DNA from 2 places in the Shewanella amazonensis SB2B genome. Region 2 is predicted to be linked to the other one. Evidence: predicted binding sites of a transcription regulator. Region 2 holds the regulator's gene; the other holds the start of a gene.
The links. The regulator LexA, encoded in region 2, represses DNA repair genes until DNA is damaged. The targets are predictions, from matches to a motif close to TACTGTATNNNNATACAGTA.

Region 1 (3,427 bases), 1.4 Mb from region 2:
CTTTGTCCAGTGGCTTCATCGAGGTTTCTGTTTGTCCACCCTTAGTGGATTTGTTCACAAACATATGTTGATGGCCATTACCGGCAACCTGGGGCAAGTGGGTGACACAAAACACCTGAGTTGCCTCACCGAGGGCACGGAGCATACGGCCAACCACGGCCGCAGTTGGGCCGGAAATCCCCACATCCACTTCGTCAAAAATCAGTGTGGGTGTCGAGACCTTTTTCGCGGTGATCACCTGAATACCCAGTCCAATGCGGCTCAGTTCACCGCCCGAGGCAACCTTGGCCAATGGCGACAGGGGCTGGCCTGGGTTGGTGGTAACCAAAAACTCCACACTGTCACTGCCGTTTGCACTCATCACCTTGTCGTTGAAGTTCACCTCGATGGTGAACTTACCTTTTGGCATGTTGAGCTCCTGAATGGAGGCGGTGACCTGCTTATCCAGTTCTTTGGCATAGCGAAGACGGCTTTGACTGAGCTTCTGCGCGTGACTGAGATAAGCCTCCCTGCTGGTTTGCACCTGTTGCTTCAGTTCATCCAGCTGCGCCTCATCGGAATCCAATCCGGCCAGTTCCCTGGCAAGCTCCTGATGATGCGCAGCCAGTTTATCGGCGGCAACATGGTGTTTTCGTGCCAGGGTCATGGCTTTGGAGAGTCGCTCTTCGAGATAGGCAAAATGTTCCGGGTCCAGCTCCAGATTGGACAGGTAACGGCCAAGTTCGCTGCTGCTTTCCTGCACCTGAATAAGGGCGTCATTGAGCATATTCCCAATGGGGGCCAGGGTAGGGTCAAGCGACTCCAGGGTTGCGGCCAGGGATAAGGCTCGGTTTAACAGCGACTCAATATTGCCTTCGTCGGATTCACTGAGCAGCGACAAGGTGTGCTGACAATCTTCAATCAGTGCGGTGCCATTGGCGAGGCGTTTGTGTTCGGCCTCGATTTGTTCAAACTCTCCTTCCATCAGGGCGAATTCGTCCAATTCTTCAACCTGATACTGCAGCAGCTGTTTGCGGGCGATGCGTTCCTGCTGGCTTTGCTCAAGCTGCCTTAATTCGGCTTCGATCTGACGACAGCGCTGATAGGCGCTGGCGACCGACTCCTGCAGCATGCGGTGATTGGCATAGCTATCCAGCAGCGTCAGTTGGTGTTCGTTTTTTAAGAGAGCGTGGTGTGCATGCTGGCCGTGGATCCCCACCAGATATTGCCCGAGGGATTTGAGCTGAGAGAGGGGGACAGGATTGCCATTGATGTAGGCCCGTGAACGGCCATCGGAAGTGATGGTACGCCTGAGAATACATTCGTCGTCCAGCTCGAGATCGTTGTCCTCCAGCCAGCGCCGGGCCAGTGGCACATCATCCAGAGAGAAACGGGCGCTGACCTCGGTTTTGCTGGCTCCGGGGCGCACGGCACCGGCGTCGGCGCGGTTACCCAGGCACAGCCCCAGGGCATCGATGGCGATAGACTTACCGGCACCGGTTTCACCGGTAATACTGGTCATACCCGGACGGAAGTCCAATTCCAGAAAGCGAACAATGGCAAAGTTATTGATGCTGAGCTGACAAAGCATGACGGCAATCCTGTGTGATTAGCAATCAAAGTACTGTATTGATACACAGTATATACTGATTTTTTGTACAGTAAATTATCCCAGAGGCCCGACGTGAAAAATTTTTTGGTTACTGGGTTATCAGGTTTAACCCCATCGTCAGCAGCGGCAGACTGAAAAGCGTCAGCAGCGTGCCTGCCACTATGCCCCGGGCGATTTGTTTTTCCAGGGTTTTATCCTGATAGGCCAGCAGATAAACGCTGGCGGCAGTGGGCATGGCGGAAAGCAGTACCCCCATCACGGTCAGCTGCGTGTCCACCCCAAACCAACTGAAGAGTAGCCATACCAGGAGCGGCTGCAAAGCCAGTTTCGCCAGATTCACGTGCCAGAAGGGCACGCCCACTCGACTGTGTTCAGGCTCTCGCATGGAACGGGCCAGCGCTATGCCGATGGCAAAAAGCGCGCAGGGGCTGGAACTTTTACCTATCCATGTCACCAGGGGTTCCAGTATCGGGGGCAGTGAAAACTGCATCGCCGACGCCAGTACCCCGAGAGCGCAGCCGATGACCACAGGGTTCCTGCTCACAACCCGCAGCGCCAGGCTTAATCGAGCAATGCCAGTCAGTGGTTGGCTGGCAAGTCTTAATTGCACCACGGTAACGGCAAACATCAAGACGGATAAAAGGCTTGCCAGCGCGGCAGCCATCAGCGCCTGCGGATTATCCGGAAACAGCATCGCCAGCACGGGAATACCGATAAAGGCTGTGTTGCCGAAGGTGGCCGAGAGGGCACGCAGACTCGCCGGACGGGGTTGTCCCTGTTCATGCTTCAGTGACCATAGCTGCACCAATACATAGGTCACCACCATGGCAAGCAGATAACCCAGCACAAATCCGGGGTTGAGAATTTGTTCAATGGGCGTTTTGGCCAAGCTCACATACAGGATGGCCGGAAATGCAAGGTAGTACACGTATTGGTTGAGAAAGCGTTCTAACCAGCCCGGAAGGAGTCTGGAGCTGGCAGCGCCCGCAATCATCACGGCAACAACAGCGAGCAGCGGAATGAGGAGGTTGAACATCTCAGCTGGGGCCTCGGCAGATCACAATTTCCCCCTTTGCAGTGGGGCTCGGCAGGCAAATTAGCATATCATGATGCGAGCTGACCATTGGTCCTTGGTCGCAGGCATATCCATGATTAACGGCGGGAAACGGCATGAGAGAGCATCCGGGCAGCGAACTTGAATTGATTTACCTCTTTGTGCAGCTGGTGGACGCCGGTAGCCTGTCTGCCGTGGCCGACCGCCTTTCGATGCCGGTGGCGACTGTCAGTCGTAAATTATCCCGCCTGGAAGAAAACCGAGGCCGTCAGCTGTTGATGCGAAGCACCCGCAAAATTCGCCTCACCGAAGAGGGTATGGCGCTTTACGAGCGTTACAAGTCTCTGGTGAGCGCCGTGGACGCCCTTTATGGTGATGGCGAAGACCCGCTGGAAGGCACGCTGCGTATTGCCGCCCCCATCTCTATCATCTCGATGATTTTTATGAAAACCATTAACGAGTTTCGGCGGGAATATCCGGGGATCAGGCTGCATATCACCCAAAAAAACGAGGTAGTCGACCTTATCGACAAGGGCATAGATATCGCCATCGTGGGCGGTATTCAGCCGGACTCGTCCTGGATAGCGGTACCCCTTGGGACACTGGATTACCGCCTGGTGGCGTCGCCTGGGTATCTGCAGCGCCGGGGCATGCCAACTCATCCCAGCAGCCTTGCTGCCCACGACATCATCAAGGTATGGCCTTTGTATAACTGGTCGCTGAGGCATCCACAGGGGGAGGCCTTCTATTATGACGGACCCGCGAGCCTGACGCTGACCGAC
Region 2 (3,427 bases):
CTCTGTCAATTGCATCAAGCAACTACAAAGAAGAGCCACACAGTAAGTCTCTGCTCTATGCAAACTCTTCGGTTCCCACAAAAAGCAACGATGACTTCAAAGTGCGTTGGCGGTTGGTATCTTATTTAATGAATTACAGCCTTGTTCACCACACTTGCACCTACAGCTGAATATATCGGTCAAATACACAATATCCATGGCGCAAGCCTCAGATACTGCGACGACATAATCGCCCGGATATAACAAACAAATCGTTGTTAACCTGAACTACATTACTTGCAGTTTAAATATTGATCAAGATCACTTTATTTTCTAATTATCTGAAAAAATTATCGAAAAAAAGCCCCGATAAAGGGGCTTAAAGGGATGAAGAGGTGATCAGTGCAGCGGTGATGCACCGCGAAGGGTATGGCTTAACTCGGGTCTGACAGCAAAAGCGCTGGCATGTGAGTGAGCATTTACATTTTCAAAAATAACACCCAGTGCCACGGCATTTTTGGCTACCAGTGCCAATCTGCGTTTATCTCTGGGATCCAGTTCGTTGGTCCAACACAGCACGGCACTTGAGGTACCGTTGGTTAGCGCTTTCTCCATCGCCCAAAGGGTTTCCACTTCGTCTTTGGCATGCACCAGCAGCACACGGTCCATGCGCACACCCGCCTGGGCCAGCGTAGATTTAAGCCCGATATTGGGTGGGCTGATAAGCACTATCCAGCGCCCCTCAAGACTCAGGCGTGCAAGCTCTGGGGCGAGCTGTTGCATCTCTTGGCGACCTTGGGATTGAGTGCTTTGGGTAATCACCTGCGATGTGGGGCAAACGTCTTTGGCTGCGGAATCTGTCCATAAACCTGGATGACGGGGTGCGTTACCAATCAGCTTGTTCATAGCCAGTCTCCATTACGGATAACGCCCACAGCCAAGCCCTCGATGGTGAGACTCTGGTTGGCAAGATCCACTCTGATAGGAGCGAATGCCTCGTTCTCTGCGTGTAGGTACACCACATTGCCTTGCTTCTCGAAGCGTTTTACCGTGACATCGTCTTCCACCCTGGCAACCACCACCTGGCCATTACGGGCCTGGTTCATCTTGTGCACCGCCAGCAGGTCGCCGTCGAGAATACCTATGTCTTTCATACTGTCGCCGCGAACCCGCAGCAGAAAATCGGCATGGGGGCGGAACATGGCAGGATCGACCTGATAATACTGCTCAACATGCTCTTGGGCGAGAATGGGTTCACCGGCAGCCACCTGACCTATCAAGGGCAAACCCGGGTCTGGCTGATCTTCCAACTCATCACCCGCCAGCCTGATACCTCGCGAGGTGCCGGGCATAATCTCAATGCAGCCCTTTTTGGCGAGCGCTTTAAGATGCTCCTCGGCGGCATTAGCACTTTTAAAGCCGAGTCTGGATGCAATTTCTGCCCGCGTTGGGGGCATGCCGGTTTCGGCGATGTTGCGTTTGATTAGGTCCAGGATCTCGGCCTGGCGAGGCGTGAGCGGTCTCATGGTCATTCCTGTTTTTCTATACAGTTACTGTCAGTATATACAGTATTTTAATCAGCGCAAGTATTAACCATTTTTCAGATTATTGGCTAATGGCTGCGGCTGTCTGATATTCTATTGCGCTATTGATTGAAGCCAGGTTCCCAATATCAGAATGTCAGCACACGAGTCTTTTTGGTTTAAGTCCTTGCGGTGGATCCAAAAGCAGTTGGTACACACCATAGTGGTACCTCAGGATCCCTTCGCCGATTTGAATCTCGATCCCTCCCGCCCCTTGGTTTACGTCATGAAAACCGAGTCTGTGAGCGATATCGCTGCGCTCCATGAGATAACTGGCAAGCTTGGATTACCCAGCCCCTATCAGATGCTGGAAATTGATGGGATCAAGACCCCTAGGGTCGTGTGTCTGGAAGGCCGAAAGCCGCTGTTTGGAAAGCGTGACAGTAATGAGCCTTTTTTGCAGACCTTCCAGCAATTACTGGCCCTGCACCGTCAGCAGCAAGAACTCGATATACAGCTGGTGCCTGTGAGTCTTTACTGGGGACGTACCCCGGGTAAAGAGGATGACACCATGCGTGCGGCAGTACTCGAACGGGAAGATCCGACCTGGCTGCGTAAGTGTTTGATGATTTTGTTCCTGGGTCGTCATAACTTTGTGCAGTTTTCCCGTGCTGTGTCACTTCGTCATATGGCCGATGAACATGGCACCGATAAGCGCATTGCCCACAAGCTTGCCCGGGTCGCGAGAGTCCATTTCCGCCGTCAGCGTAAGGTGATGACCGGACCTGTGTTGCCCAATCGTCAAGCCATGTTCCATGCCCTGCTGAAATCTGACAACCTGAAAAAAGCCATTGCTGAAGAGGCCTCCAGTAAGAAAATCTCAGAAGAAAAGGCCCGTGAAACTGCCATTCAATATTTGGATGAGATTGCTGCCGACTACTCCGACAGCCTGGTACGTATCGCCGAGCGCTTCCTCACCTGGCTGTGGAACAAGCTCTATAAGGGCATCAGTATCAAGGGTGCCGAGCAAATTCGCCAGTTGCACCACGACGGTCATGAGATTGTGTATGTGCCTTGCCACCGCTCGCACATGGATTATTTGTTGCTGTCTTACATCCTTTATTACGAAGGCATGGTGCCGCCCCACATTGCGGCCGGGATTAACCTGAATTTCTGGCCAGCAGGCCCCATGTTCCGCCGTGGCGGCGCCTTCTTTATCCGCCGCAGCTTCAACGGCAACAAGCTCTACACCGCAGTATTCCGTGAATATCTGGATCAGCTGTTCGCAAAGGGGTATTCGGTGGAGTACTTCACCGAAGGTGGCCGCTCCCGTACCGGTCGTCTGCTGGCGCCTAAAACCGGCATGCTGGCCATGACCTTGTCTTCGGTTATCCGTGGCATTGAGCGACCAGTGACTCTGGTGCCTGTGTATTTGGGTTACGACCATGTGATGGAAGTGGCTACTTATCACAAAGAGCTGTCGGGCAAGAAAAAAGAAAAGGAATCCGTGTGGCAGGTATTTGGTGCCATACGCAAACTGGGTAATTTTGGCCGTGGCTATGTGAATTTTGGCCAGCCCATCACCCTGCAGAACTTTTTGACCGAAAAAGTTCCCAATTGGCGCGAGGAAGTGGGTGAAGATCCCGAACAAAAACCTTCCTGGCTGACCCCGGTGGTGAATGCACTGGCCAATCGGGTGATGACCCGTATCAATGATGCCGCAGCCGCCAGTTCTGTTACGCTCTCCAGCATGGTATTGCTGGCCTCGGAGCAAAATGCGCTGGAGCGCAACCAGCTGGAGCGCCAGATTGATTTGTATCTGAGCCTGCTGAAATCCGTCCCTTATACCTCGTACGCATCAGTGACAGAGGGTTGTGGCAAGGAGCTGGTCGATCGCGGCATTGAGCTGAACAAGCTGACCGAAA

Region 1: recN (DNA repair protein RecN) is a predicted target of LexA. The motif match lies at 1,602-1,621, and genes of this name have one in related genera.

The regions. Positions count from the first base shown of each region.
Region 1 is NC_008700.1:1,241,108-1,244,534, forward strand. Features, by position in the region: gene recN (DNA repair protein RecN) at 1-1,570, opposite strand, end outside; gene SAMA_RS05355 (AEC family transporter) at 1,680-2,627, opposite strand; gene SAMA_RS05360 (LysR family transcriptional regulator) at 2,762-3,427, shown strand, end outside.
Region 2 is NC_008700.1:4,111,675-4,115,101, reverse strand. Features, by position in the region: gene SAMA_RS18110 (cell division inhibitor SulA) at 379-885, opposite strand; gene lexA (transcriptional repressor LexA) at 882-1,505, opposite strand; gene plsB (glycerol-3-phosphate 1-O-acyltransferase PlsB) at 1,657-3,427, shown strand, end outside.